DNA from 3 places in the Shewanella marisflavi genome. Region 2 is predicted to be linked to each of the others. Evidence: predicted binding sites of a transcription regulator. Region 2 holds the regulator's gene; each other region holds the start of a gene.
What was found. The regulator LexA, encoded in region 2, represses DNA repair genes until DNA is damaged. The targets are predictions, from matches to a motif close to TACTGTATNNNNATACAGTA.
Positions count from the first base shown of each region.

Region 1 (4,861 bases), 1.0 Mb from region 2:
AGGATATCACCCAGCACTTACCCTCTCTGGCGATGTGCTGCATCGAGCCTATCCATGCCGCGCCGCTGTCGTAGGTCGGCGCGATATAGATCTCTACGCCTTGGGAGTAGAGCGCGTACCTGGCAAGGGGCATATAGTTTTCCCAACAGATTAGGCTGCCGATTCTGCCCACAGGGGTATCGACCACTTTCAATCCATGGCCGTCCCCCATCCCCCAGACCATACGCTCGGGATTGGTCGGCATGAGTTTACGGTGATGATTAACAATCTGACCTTGGGGGTCTATGGTGACGAGGGAGTTGTAAAGGGTGGCACGGCTGTTGGCATTGTCTCTCTCGTTAATGCCGCAGACGAGGGTGACGGCGTTTCGTTTAGCCGCCGCTTGCAGGGGCTCAAGATCATCCGACGATAGGTCGACGGCATTTTGCAGTAACCTGGCATGTAACTCTTCACAGATCCCCCAGTCGCCGCCCGGCCTGAGCCGCCAGATCCAAGCCGGATAGCCGGGAATGAAGGCTTCGGGAAAAACAATCAACTTAGCTCCCTGAGCCGATGCCGAGTCTATCAGAGCCACCGCTTTAGCGACTGTGCCTTTTTTGTCAAGCACACAAGGCGCCTCTTGAATGATAGCTACCTTCTTCATAGATCGCTCCTCTTCATAGATCGCTCTTTTTAATCAAGAATAGAGATAACCCTCAGTATAGTTTGCCTCCCCCCAAGTTTCGTAAAATCCCCCCTCTCAGATGGCCCAAGCCCCAAAAGCAATCCATGCCAAACTGTTAGAAATAATAAAGGTCTAATCGAAGAGATAGATAACCCGGTGTAGATACGTCGGTGAGCTTCCGAAACAGGGCCGTTCTTTGACATCCATGTCACCGCAGCATTCGTGAGTCCATTCACATCAGATGTTTCGGCAGATCCTAAAGGGACTTATTCAAATAACATCCGTGTTTAAATGCCAGTTCGGCATCCATGCCTCTCGTTCGCGAGCGCGAAGCTGCGCTTCACTCACCGTCTCACAAACGTATCTGCACATAAGCCCACCGCAGGTGATAGATAACCATGAGGCTACGAGTCAAAAAGGTTAATAGGGTTAACGCTAAAACCCGAGATCCATCTGTGCCCCATGCACTTCATCTTCCTGGCCAGGGCTAACATCGGCACTCTCGAGTCCCACCGACACCCCCAGCAAGCGAATGCCCCGCCCGGCGCGGCGCTCCAAAGCCTGGCTGAGCAGGTCGTAAAACAACTTCACCGACACCTCGTCGCTACGCTGCTCTATGGTGGTCTGTTTAAAGTCATCAAACTTGAGCTTAACCACCTGCTTGTGAATACGCCGCGACTTAGCGCTGCGACTAATGCGGCCGGATAGCTCCTGGATCAGCTGCGGCATCACCGCCTGACACTGCTCGTAACTATAGATATCTTTGGCGAGCGTGGTCTCAACGCCGACAGACTTACGCTCTCTGTGGGGCGAGATACCGCGGGGGTCTATCCCCTGCGCCCTGTCATACAAGACACCACCAAACTTACCGAAGCGCTCCATCAGGCTCTGCCGACTACAAGCCTGCACATCGGCGCAGGTTTTCAGCCCCATGGTCTCCAGCTTAGCGCCTGTCACCTTACCGACGCCGGGAATTTTGATCAGTGGCAATGTCTTCACAAACTCTGGGATCATCTGCGGGGTGATCACATACTGGCCATTAGGCTTGTTGAGATCTGAGGCAATCTTGGCCAAAAACTTCACCGGCGCGATACCGGCTGAGGCGGTGAGTCCTGTCTGCTCAAAGATCTCCTGGCGTATTGCCTCGGCGATCAAGGTGGCCGAACCCTGATGTTGAGTGCAATCACTGACATCCAGATAGGCTTCATCCAGGGAAAGGGGCTCGATTAACTCTGTGTAGCGGGCAAACACTTCTCGGATCTGCGCCGAGACTTCCTTATACACAGACATGCGGCCGGGCACCAAGATAAGATCTGGGCAGAGCTTGAGGGCATAGGCGGAGGCCATGGCCGAGCGCACACCAAACTTGCGCGCCTCATAGTTACAGGTGCTGATCACGCCGCGGCGATCGCTGCGTCCACCAACGGCAATGGGCTTGCCCCTGAGCTCAGGAAAATCACGCATCTCGACCGCCGCAAAGAAGCAGTCCATATCTACATGAATAATCTTTTTCACCTTAATACCTCCGGCGCCAAGAATACTGTACATTTAAACAGTATTCAATCGCTTTGCGCTAAGGTAATAGCTTGGCACTGAATTGCGCCCAGTAAAAAGCCACCCTAAGGTGGCTTTATCTGAATCTGCCGCATGACAATCAAGCAGCGACTGGTATTTTACATCTCACGCCTTACATTTTGGACTGAAGATAATTCTGCAGGCCGACCTTATCAATCAGGCCTAACTGCTTCTCTAGCCAGTACATATGGTCCGACTCAGTCTCTTCCAGCAAGACCTCTAACAACTCGCGAGAGGCGTAATCTTTCTTCTCTTCACATAGCGCAATGGCGGCGCGCAGATTATTGGCGACCTGATATTCATAGTTAAGGTCGTTTTGCAGCATCTCCTGCGGGTTTTTACCGATGTTGAGTGCCTCACGGCTGGCCACATCGGGTGTACCTTCGAGGAACAAAATGCGCTCGACCAACTTTTTGGCGTGTTCGCGCTCATCGTCAGACTCGTGAGAGATACGCTCATGCAGCTCGGTCAGTCCCCAGTCGTCATACATCAGGCCATGAACAAAATATTGATCCATTGCCGACAGCTCGCCGGTCAATAACTTGTTCAGTGTGTTGATCACCTCTTGGTTACCTTTCATATTGACTCCCTATTCCGACTCTATCTGTGACTGCAGGTAATTTTGAATGCCTGTCATCTTAATGAGATCTTGCTGCGCCTCGATCCAGTCAAGGTACTCCTCTTCATCTTCCAGCAGATCTTCGAGGATCTCACGACTGACATAATCTTGCTCCGTCTCGCACAGGTCTATGACGCTGCGAAGCTCGACCAGCTGCTCTTCAAGCATGGTCTTGTCACACTGCAACATCTCCTCTGGATGCTCACCGATACGCAATTTTTCAAGCTGCTGTAGATTAGGCAGGCCTTCGAGAAATAGCACCCGCTCAATTAACTTGTCGGCGTGCTTCATATCTTTAATCGACTTCTTGTAGCACTTCTCATTGAGCTCTTCCAGACCCCAATTTTTATACATGCGCGCATGCAGGAAGTACTGATTGATTGCCGTCAATTCAAAGGTCAGTATCTTATTTAACTGACGAATGACATTCGGATGACCCTTCATTTGATCTCCTTAATAAACTTGATCTAAATCAATATTTAAGACTAGAGCAATTTTAAGCCAATTACAAATAAACATTATGTTTCAATTGGTTATCAAAGATAATCATTCTTATTCGCGCTTTGATTAGCGATAAAAAAGTAAGAGGTTAAAGATAATAGATCCAGACTGTTAAGCGCCATCTTGCCCCAGCGACGTCAGGATCAAGCACTCAAAAATAGATAGAAATTAGTGGGAGTCGACAAATTCAGAGCAATAAAAAAGGCTCCAAAATGGAACCTTTAATCGGGACGAGTCTATTAACCTAGATGATACGATCTTTAGCCAGCTTCTCGCGACGGGCCTCTTCTTCGGCCATCTTCGCCTTACGCTTATCGCATGGGTCGTCACAGTCACAGGCCTTCTCGATACCCAGGGCACCCAGACCACCGCAGCTGCCGGCAACCGCCTTCTGCTTCACCAGGTAGCCGATAGACATAAGAACGAAAAACAGTAGTAATACCACAAAAGCCGCTAAAAAAGTGCTCATCACTGACTCCAGATACACATAAGTTGGCTGTATCGCTTATGTGTCTAACCATTCGCTAACTAGTTGAATAGCTATTTGGCAAGCTAATCAACCGACATGCAAGACTGCATTCAAAGGTGCGCATTGCCACTATGCTTAGCGGGCTGGCGCACCGATGGACGCTATTCTATCACAAACCCACGTAGGGCTTAAAGGCATCGCTATAGTAGACCTTGAAACCTTGCGCTTGCTTCTCGATCAGCATGATGGCCAGATGCTCACGCTCGGCCAGCGCCAGCGAGGCCTCTGTGCCCAGCACCATCATGGCGGTGGCATAACCGTCGGCAATCATGCTCTCCTTGGCCAGCACGGTCACCGAGGCAAGCTTATGGTCGATGGGGTAGCCATTGCGCGGGTCGATAATATGAGTGAAGCGTTGCCCCTCTTCCTCATAGTAGTTGCGATAGTCGCCAGAGGTTGCCATGGCCATATTGCCCGGCTCAATCACCTGCTGCGCCACTCGCTCATCCTCATCGGGCTGCTCTATGGCGATCACCCAAGGGCTGTCGTCCGCCTTGACGCCGAAGAGGCTGATCTCGCCGCCTATCTCCACCAGATAACCTTTGGGCTGATACTTGCTCAGCAGCTTGGCCACCTTATCGACCCCAAAACCTTTAGCGATTGAGGAAAGATCCACATAGAGATCTGGGTTACTTTTACTCAGTTTGAGGCCATCAACCTTAAGGTATTCAATACCCGTTTTAGCTTTGGTCTGAGCAATAAGTTCCGCGCTCGGCACTCGTGTTGGACGCTTATCGGGTCCGAAGCCCCACAGGTTCACCAGTGGCCCTAGGGTAATATCCAACGCGCCGTCAGTCTTACGATAGAGGTCGATCCCCGTCTGCACCACCTTGGCCGTATCGGGCGATACCGCCAGACCAGTTTCGAGCGTCATCTGATTAAAGCGTGACAACTCTGAGTCCGTGCGATAAGTGGACATCTGATCGTTCACCTGCTCCAGCGCCAGGTCGATCTCCGCTTGCAGCAGTTGTTC
Region 1 covers NZ_CP022272.1:1,129,269-1,134,129, reverse strand. Annotated here, with positions in the region: gene CFF01_RS05105 (carbon-nitrogen hydrolase family protein) at 1-643, opposite strand, end outside; gene dinB (DNA polymerase IV) at 1,100-2,179, opposite strand; gene bfr (bacterioferritin) at 2,352-2,819, opposite strand; gene bfr (bacterioferritin) at 2,829-3,302, opposite strand; gene nqrM ((Na+)-NQR maturation NqrM) at 3,604-3,828, opposite strand; gene CFF01_RS05080 (FAD:protein FMN transferase) at 3,998-4,861, opposite strand, start outside.
Region 1: a site for LexA is predicted at 2,203-2,222, ahead of dinB (DNA polymerase IV). Genes of this name have one in related genera too.

Region 2 (4,861 bases):
GCGCCACTTGATCGGCGCTGGCCGCTGGTGTTGTCGCTTCACTGCCGGACGGCGTGCTTACATTGCTGACATCGGCGGCTTGAACCGTGTCGCCTGAATCATTACCCCAAGCATTACGCTCGAAGGTGACGACAGCGGCAATATCGGTAGCGGTCAGCTGCTGCGCAAACGCCTGCATCGCTGTGCCTGTTCTGCCATTTAAGACCACATCGATATGCTCGGCAACTGGGCCTTTAATAGCTGGGCTGCCAATCAGCGACGGGAAGACTCCTGGCAAGCCGGCACCGTTTGGCTGGTGGCAGGCTGCACATTGCGCCATATAGACCTGTTCACCTCGGCTGATGAGTTCTTCTTTCGACAGTGTCTTAGACAGGGCTGCCTGAGCTTCGGCCGCAGCGGCGTTGGCCAGGGCTTTTTGATCGACCACCCATTTATCGAAGTCGGCTTCGGAAAGAACCTGTACCACGATAGGCATAAATCCATGGTCTTTTCCGCATAGTTCGGCGCATTGGCCACGATAGATGCCGGGTTTGTCGATGCGGGTCCAGGCCTCGTTGATAAAGCCGGGGTTGGCGTCTTTTTTCACCGCAAAGGCGGGGACCCACCAAGAATGAATTACATCCTCTGAAGTCATCAAGAAACGAACTTTACGGTTAACCGGGAGGACTAACGGTTTGTCGACTTCAAGAAGGTAGTGCTCGCCTTTGGCTTCTTTGCCCTCTATTTGGTCTCTTGGTGTCGACAATAGGCTGAAATAGGCAATGTCATGATCAAAGTAGCTGTAATGCCACTTCCATTGAGAGCCAGTAACCTTAATGGTGAGGTCCGCATTACTGGGGTCTTCCATGGCGATAAGTGTCTTGGTTGCCGGGATGGCCATCACGATTAAGATCACGAAAGGGACAATGGTCCAGGCGATCTCAACCTTGGTGCTCTCATGAAAGTTTGCCGCAACGGCACCCTTTGAGCGTCTGTGGTTGATGATGGAATAGATCATCACCCCAAAGACGACCAGGCCTATGGCACAGCAGATATAGAGAATCGTCATATGCAGGCTAAACACCTGATTACTGATCTCTGTGACCCCTGATGTCATGTTAAGGGGCATATCGGCTGCGAGTATGGTGGGCGTAATTAGCAACGCCAGCAAACAACACAACACTTGCTTCACTAGACTTCTCCTCTGTCAATTGCGAAGGCAACTACAAAGAAGAGCCACACAGTATGTCTCGGCTCTATGCAAACTCTTCAGTTCCCAAAAAAGCAACGATGACTTCAAAGTGCGTCGGTGGTGAATCTTTTGTTTTGCTGGTGGTAACCACGCTTGCACTTACGGCTGAATATATCAGACGAATTTCAGCTCTTAGGGCGATGTGGTGCAGATTTATTCGCCGCTCAAGCCGACAACCAAATTGTTCGACATAACAAATAATCGTTGATATCTACTACTAACTTAATGGCTGTTTAAATATTGATCAAGATCACTTTTATTTTATTTTGCTAAATAAAACAGATACAAAAACGCCCCTTTCGGGGCGTTAGTATGGAAAGAATTGGCAAGGATGATCAGTGAAGAGAGGTAAACTGATTGGCGGCCTTGGTACCAAGATCCTCTTGGCTAAAAGGGTTGGCAGGTAAGTGACTGTTCGCATCTTCGATAACCACCCCTAAGGCGCGGGTGTTTTTTGCGACGATCTGCAAGCGGCGATTGTCCCGTGCATCCAATGATTGTGTCCAGCTGATCACTGCACTGGATGTACCACTTGTGAGAGCCTTCTCCATAGCCCAAAGTGCTTCAACTTCATCTTTGGTGTGTACCAGCAAGATGCGATCCATCCGCACGCCGCCGTCGGCCAGCATCTGCTTATAGCCAATATTGGGTGGGCTGATCAGCACGACCCATTGCCCTTGCTGGCTGAGTCTCGCCAGTTCAGGTGTAAGACTCTGTAACTCTTGCTTGCCCTGAGTCGAACTGGAAACCGTTGAAATAGTGTTCTTGCTGCCGCTTTTAAGCGAACTGTCGAGATCGATCCAAAGCCCCGGATGACGAGGTGCCATGCCCATGAGATTATTCATTGCCAGTCTCCATTACGAATCACGCCGACGGCTAAACCTTCTATACTCAGGCTCTGAGTCGTCAGGTCAACAACGATAGGTGAGTATTCTTCATTTTCTGCATGTAGATAAACTGTGCTGCCACGCTTCTCGAAGCGCTTGACCGTCACATCATCCTCTACGCGAGCAACGACTATCTGTCCGTTTCTTGCTTGTTCGACCTTATGTACCGCTAGCAGGTCGCCCTCAAGGATGCCGATATCTTTCATACTGTCGCCCCTTACACGCAACAGAAAGTCTGCACTTGGGCGAAACATGCTCGGGTCAACCTGGTAGTGCTGTTCAACATGTTCCTGTGCCAGAATCGGCTCACCGGCTGCTACCTGGCCAATCAGAGGTAAACCGAGATCTTCAGGCTCTTCCTCTTGAGTCAGCTTAATGCCGCGAGAGGTGCCCGGCATGATCTCGATGCAACCTTTTTTGGCCAGTGCCTTAAGGTGCTCTTCGGCGGCATTCGCGCTCTTAAAGCCTAATCGGCGCGCAATTTCGGCACGGGTTGGTGGCATGCCCGTGTCTGCAATATTGCGTTTTATTAGCTCTAAAATCTCGGCTTGTCTTGGTGTTAAGGGTCTCATGATTAATCCTGTCTTTCCATACAGTACCTGTCAGTATATACAGTATTTTATACAGTGCAAGTATTAACCAGTTTTTCTATCAATCAGCTCAAATGGTTAGCGAGTTAACCCCACGAATATTTAGCCAGTAATCGTTTTCTCAAGGGAGATCAACAGCTGATGATAATCATCGATGGCGGGAAAATCGGTAAAGGTTTTGTGTGGCTTTTGGCTGTCGGGATTCTTGATGCCGAGTTGATAGCCAACTCCTGCGGTTCTGGCAGCCTGCAAGATGGGTTCGCTATCGTCGATAAACAGGCAACGGCTTGGATCTAGGGAGAAGCGCTCAAATAGGCTAAGCCAAAACTGGGGATGCTCTTTGGGGTAACCAGTGTGGTGGCTTGAGAGCATATGATCTAACCCGGAAGCCAGCTCGGTATGTTTGAGCTTTAATGACAAGCTTTGTGGGTGTGCGTTGGTGACTAAGATACGCTGCTTGTTGCGCCTGGCAAGTGCCGAGAGAAAGGGCATGCTGTCTTGGCGCAGTTGGATTCTGTCTACCAGAGTGTGGTGCAGGGCAAGAATATCTAGGCCAAGCTCTTGCTGCCAATATTCCAGACAATACCATTCTAAGGTGCCAAATACCTTGGCATAGGCGGTTTCGACCAGTTGCTGCGCCTCAGATAAGGGGATCTGTTTCTCTTGGCACAAGGCTTGAGGAACCAGGCTGAGCCAGAAGTGATTATCGAAATGCAGATCCAGCAGGGTGCCATCCATATCAAGCAGCACAGTATCTATCTTATTCCAGGGAAACATAAAGGTGTGAAAAAAATTCCTTGGTGAGAGTTGTGGATTAGGCACATCATAGTAAGATTGAGTGGTTAAGCAAACGCCATTTTTATCAGGAAGTTTCATGCCGGACAAAAAGCCGCAGATCCTACATGCCGAAGTTGTTGCACAAAGCCGTCTATTTCAGATTGAGCAGGTGCATTTAAAATTTTCGAATCAGGTTGAGCGTCAGTATGAGCGCATGAAAGGCAATGCCCGTGGCGCCGTCATGGTGGTGCCTGTGCATGGTAAAGACCTCCTTTTAGGGCGCGAGTACGCGGCGGGAACCCATAGCTATGAGCTTGGCTTCCCTAAGGGCTTGGTTGATCCAGGTGAGAGTCACGCCGAGGCGGCCAATCGAGAGCTGCAAGAAGAGATAGGCTTTGGCGCCCATAAGTTGACCCATCTGATGGAGCTAAGTCTGGCGCCAGGCTATTTTGCCAGCAAGATGCAGATCTTCGTAGCCGAAGATCTGTATGAGAGTCGACTGCAAGGTGATGAGCCAGAACCGATAGAAGTGGTGCGTTGGCCCTTGAGTCAGTGGTCTGAGCTGTTATTAGAAGACGACTTTTCCGAGTCTAGAAGCGTTAGCGCCTTGTTTTTGGCGCAGAAACATCTAAAACTAAAGTAGTTAATCTAAACGATAAATAGGCATTGCCAGATGTAGGCTGTTGGAGTTGTGATGAAGCCAGAAGAGTATATTGAGCAGGCGATAAGTATTGCCATCGAGGCGGGAGAGGCGATTAAGACTATCTACCTCGACGGAAGCTTCGAGCGAGAGGTAAAGTCTGACAATACCCCTGTGACCTCTGCCGATATCGCGGCGCATAAAATCATCTCTTCACAGCTTGAGCGCCTAACGCCTGATATCCCCGTTTTATCCGAAGAAGATGCTGATATTCCTTTCTCTGAGCGCGCCGACTGGCAACGCTACTGGTTGGTCGATCCCTTGGATGGTACCGGTGAATTTATTGCCGGCAGCGGCGACTTCTCGGTGATCATCGCCCTGGTTGAGCATAACCGCCCTATCATGGGGATCGTTTATGTGCCCATGACGGACGTGGTCTATTATGCGGTGGCGGGCCTGGGTGCCTACAAACGTAGCAGTAAGGGTGAGGTACGTATCGCCAGTAAACAGCTCACCACTGACGATGAACCCTGTCTGCGCTTGGCGGTGAGTCGCCGTCAAGATCCTCATTCAGTGCTGAAGTTATTCCATCATCCTAAACACTGCGAACTCGTGGTTTTGGGGGGCGCAGCACTAAAGAGCTGCCTGGTGGCAGAAGGGCGAGCCGACTGTTATGTGCGCATCGGCCCCACCGGCGAGTGGGATACCGGCGCGGCGCAGATCATCATTGAAGAGG
Region 2 covers NZ_CP022272.1:124,266-129,126, forward strand. Annotated here, with positions in the region: gene coxB (cytochrome c oxidase subunit II) at 1-1,171, opposite strand, end outside; gene CFF01_RS00585 (cell division inhibitor SulA) at 1,567-2,076, opposite strand; gene lexA (transcriptional repressor LexA) at 2,073-2,690, opposite strand; gene yrfG (GMP/IMP nucleotidase) at 2,811-3,485, opposite strand; gene nudE (ADP compounds hydrolase NudE) at 3,583-4,128, shown strand; gene cysQ (3'(2'),5'-bisphosphate nucleotidase CysQ) at 4,180-4,861, shown strand, end outside.

Region 3 (4,861 bases), 1.7 Mb from region 2:
TGCCAGGATAAACAGGAACTCTTTTACCAGTTAGATATTCCCAAAGAGCAACTGGAGCAGAAGTTGGCCGCATCAGGCTTTGAATATGACCCCATCAGCAACCAATACCGAGCCTGCAGATAAAAGCTTTCACAGCAATTATCTGCCACGATAGCAACTCTTGGGGCCTCTGAGCCCCTGCTCTCAATGAAGCAACTCCCCGACTGCGCTTGTGCCCTGCAACAGAGCAAGCATTAAGTTTGGCCGTACTGAGATGCAAAGTTGCATTAATGGGTATGCACTCAGGCTTTTGCTTAGGCCTATGCTTAAGCTCTTGCTTAAGTTCTTGTTTAGGCCCTTGCTTTAGATGAGCGCGGTTTAGCCATTCCTCTAGCATTCCCCTTGGAGGCTGTTTTAGCGCTTCCCTTAGCCGCGCCGCTATTCTTGCCGCTCGTATTGCCTTTGCCACCTGCAGTGCTGCTACGTCGATTTCCATAGCCGCGCTTCTTAAACTGGCTCTTAGGCGCCTCGACCCCTTGTAATGCCTTGGGCAGCTGGGCCCCCGCCTGCATGATAAGTCCATTAAGCGACTCGATAAGCGGCGCCATAAAGCTTAAATATTTCGCCTCTTTACGGCTGATGGCATCTAGGTGACTCTCCCACAGCGCCGTCATATCTGGCGTAGTTGCCGACTCTGGCAGACTATTGATGAGTCCACGACCGACCGCGGTGGAGACAATAGATTTCCCCTGACGCGCCAAGAAGCCGCGCTTAAACAGAAGCTCGATGATCCCAGCGCGAGTCGCCTCTGTACCCAGGCCATCTGTTTCTTTTAGGATCTTGCGGATCTCAGCATTAGTGACATAGCGGCTGATCCCCGTCATGGCGCTGAGCAGAGTCGCATCGGTGAAAGCCTTAGGTGGCTGGGTCTGCTTCTCGATAAGCTCTCCCTGCCCCGAATGCAACGCCTGTCCCTTATGCAGCGGTGGTAACTGGGCCAGCCCCTCTTCCCCTGCACTCTCTGCTTTGTCATCGCTACGCTTGGGAAACAGCTGCTTCCAGCCAAGGGCGATCTCTTGTTTTGCCTTGGTATGAAAATGCCCCCCGGCGATCTCCACCTCGACCTGGGTCTCATGATAACGGTAGACAGGGTAAAACTGCGCCAGATATTGGCGGGCCAGTTGCAGATAGATTTGCCGCTCGGCCTGGCTTATGGTGCTCAGGTTAGCCACCTTCTCGGTCGGTACTATGGCGTGGTGAGCGTCCACCTTGGCATCATTCCAGGCCTTGGAGACTATCTTAGGATCTGGCGCATCACACTGGGCCGTAAGCTCGCCCGCGCCCTTGAGCACGGCGCCTATCACGCTAGGGGCTAAGGCCAATTGCTCCTTGGGCAGATAGCGGCTGTCGGAGCGCGGATAGGTGATCAGCTTATGTTTCTCATACAGAGACTGACAGGTATCGAGCACCGCCTTGGCACTCATACCAAAACGCTTGGCCGCATCAATCTGCAGCGACGACAGGTTATAGGGCAGCGGCTGCCCCTGCTGCTTATCTTTTGCCTTTAGGTCGCTCACCACTGCCGCCTGCTCGGTTATACGCCCCACCACATTTTCTGCAAGACGCCGCGACAACACCCGTCCCTCTTCGTCCATATAGGGCTGGCAGGCCTCACTGGGTTGCCACTTGGCCTTAAAGTGAGCCTGCTCTTGAGTATAGAGATTGGCGAGCACCTCATAGAAAGGCTTACTGACAAAGTTTTCAATCGCCTCATCACGACGCACGACTAAACCGAGCAGCGGCGTCTGCACCCGGCCGACAGAGAGCACGCCCTGATAGCCCACCTTTCGCCCCTGTAACGTATAAGCGCGGGTCATATTCATGCCATAGAGCCAATCGGCACGGGAACGCGCCAGGGCCGAGGTCGACAGAGGGATAAACTCGCGGTTGCTGCGAAGCTGCCCCAAGGCACGTTTCACCGCCTGGGGGTTAAGATCGCTCACCAGCAGACGCTGGGTCTGATTGAGCTTATCCCCTTTTACGCCCAGATAAGCGATCACCTCATCCACCAGCAATTGACCTTCTCGATCGGGATCACCGGCATTGACCAGTTGGCTCGCCTGCTTAACAAGCTTTCGCAGTACACTGAGCTGGCCCCGGGTCTTGCTCTTGGGAGTCATCTTCCACTGCTGTGGCACAATAGGCAGGTGCTCGAACGACCAGGACTTAAAGGCAGGATCATAACTATCGGGCTCGGCCTGCTCTAACAGGTGACCTATGCACCAGGAAACAGTGTCGCCATTGGCCGCGGTGATATATCCCTCCCCCTTCTTGAGGGGCTTAGGTAACACGTCGGCGATCGCCCGACCTAAGCTGGGTTTCTCTGCTATGTAAAGGATCATGTTGGCATCAATTACTGTATAAATTAACAGTAACTTTAAACCACTCGCGCCGTCGGCGCAAATGTAAGAAGCCAATCTGATGCTTACGTGTAAATTTAGTTGAGAACTATTCTCATTAAAGAGTAGCCTAAGGTTAATTCACGGAGGCTAATATGCACACACGACTCAAGACCCCCTACCGACCCGACCGCTTGCTGATTTACGCTATGCTAATGGCGACGGCATTGGTCCTGCTTTTGATGCCATACTCGCAAGTGACTTGGCATGCCGCTCCCCTGCCACTATTTAGCCTGCTGCTTCTGCTAAGCTGCGCCGTAACCTTGCTGGCAATCGCTCGGCGTAGCAGAGTGCATCGTACAGCGCTTACCCTGCTCTTTAGTATTTGGTTACTGGTATGGTTCAGCCAGGGACTGCTGCTTCCCTTATCATTTCGCAGTGGCTAGCCAATGCACTCTTCGACTCACGAGATAAGATTCTAACGATACAAATTAAAAAGGCGCCTCATCAGAGACGCCTAGCTAGCCTAAAAGCTTAGAGGATTAACTTAGGTTTTTAACTTGCCCAGCTGCTGATGCTGCTGCTCAACTAAAGCCGCCAGACTGGCACTGCTTTGCTGCGCCTCATCGGCCAAACGTGCCAGCTCAGAAGCGGAATCGGAAATACCCGTGATATTACGGTTAACCTCCTCAGTCACCGCGCTCTGCTCCTCTGCAGCCGTCGCAATATGCGTCACCTGACCTGAGACCTCCTGAATTTGACTCACAATAGTGTTGAGTGAACTTAAGGCCGACTCGGTTTGCGCCACCGCGCGCTGTGCGCCATCTACCCCTTGGTCGATGATTTGTGAGGCACTGGTGACCTCTCGCTGCAATGACTCGATTAACTTACTAATCTCATCGGTCGAACTCTGCGTCTTAGACGCTAGCGCCCGCACCTCATCGGCCACCACGGCAAAACCCCGTCCTTGCTCTCCGGCGCGGGCCGCCTCGATGGCGGCATTGAGGGCCAGCAGGTTAGTCTGCTCGGCAATGGCGCTAATCACCTCAAGGATCTTGCTGATATTGGTGCTGCTTTCCGCCACCTTACCTACGGCCTCCTTGGCCAACAGCGATTCTTGGGACATTTGGGTCACATACCCCATGGCCTGACTCAGGCTGTCTTCGCCGGCTTTGACATTAAGGCTCATCGCCTCTGTTTCCGAGGCCGTCTGCTCAGATGCCTTAGCCACCTCAAGCGCCGTGGCACTCATCTGATTCACTGCGGTTACCACGCTCTCGATATCACTGTATTGACGATTAACACTGTCATGGGTCTGCTGAGCAATATCTGCCGCCACCTGACTTTCGGCCTGTGAGCGCGATGCCAAATCTTTCAGCTCACTGATCAATAACCTGAGCTTAGTAATAAAACCATTAATGCCGCCGCCTAAGGCGATAAGCTCGGCGTGAGATTCAACCGTCACCTGCTGAGTCAAATCCCCCTCGGCACTGGCGAGGTTCTCAACCCGGCTCTGAATCACTTTAAGAGGTGCGATTATCGAGCGAATCACCACACTAATGGTCACTATGGCGATCACAGATACTACGGCGCCGACCATCAGCAACAGGCTTCCCAGAGAACTTGCCATAGCAGACATAGATGCGTCCATGGCATTAGCGGCCTGGTAGGCATCTTCCTTATCCACTTCAATCACCAGAGACCACTGCGCCTCAGCAAGTGGAATGTCGATAGGAAACGCCACAACAATACTTTTTTCCTGCTCAAGATAGCCTCCCTGACGGTGCAGCCCAGTCAACTGTGAGGCTAACTGAGACGAGATAGACTCAGACAAGGGCCGCGCCTTCTTATCATAATGACTAGCCGCGACGACCAAGCCCTGCTGACTAAGCAGCGTCACTTTGGCCTTGCCTTGATAGAGACTGGCCGATAACTCATCGATCAGTTTCTGAAACACTGGCAGGTTAACATCCACACCAATCACACCACGAAAACTCCCGTCTACCACCACAGGCACAGTGAGCGAGGTCATCAGAGCATTATTGCCAGGGCTAATTTCGTACAGGTAGGGCTCCATTAAGCAGGGGCGTTTTTTATCTCTGGCACACAGATACCACTCGGCTTCGCGCACACCAAACTCGTTAAGGGTATCGACATATTTTTCTTGTGCATCATCCACCTGCTGGTGCTCGACGCTGCCATCGCTATTACGGGTGTAATAGATCTCCAGCGAACCCGTCTCGGGTACGCTGTGGCTGACATTGCCGGTATATTCATCATCACGGCCATCATAACCATTGCGATCGAACTGGGCGTACATGGAGGAGAGCTGGCTATTCTTTTTCAGCACACCAGTCACCGCCTCTTCAACTCCATTACGAGAGAGGGGCTGAGAGCTAGCGCTCTGCTCCATCATGCCGGCAAAAGAATAGGGGATCCGATAAGCCTCGTTGATAAAACCCGCCACTCGTTCACCGTACTCA
Region 3 covers NZ_CP022272.1:1,789,249-1,794,109, reverse strand. Annotated here, with positions in the region: gene CFF01_RS07835 (DUF4250 domain-containing protein) at 1-123, shown strand, start outside; gene CFF01_RS07830 (DNA topoisomerase III) at 330-2,381, opposite strand; gene CFF01_RS07825 (hypothetical protein) at 2,534-2,824, shown strand; gene CFF01_RS07820 (methyl-accepting chemotaxis protein) at 2,926-4,861, opposite strand, start outside.
Region 3: a site for LexA is predicted at 2,394-2,413, ahead of CFF01_RS07830 (DNA topoisomerase III). Genes of this name have one in related genera too.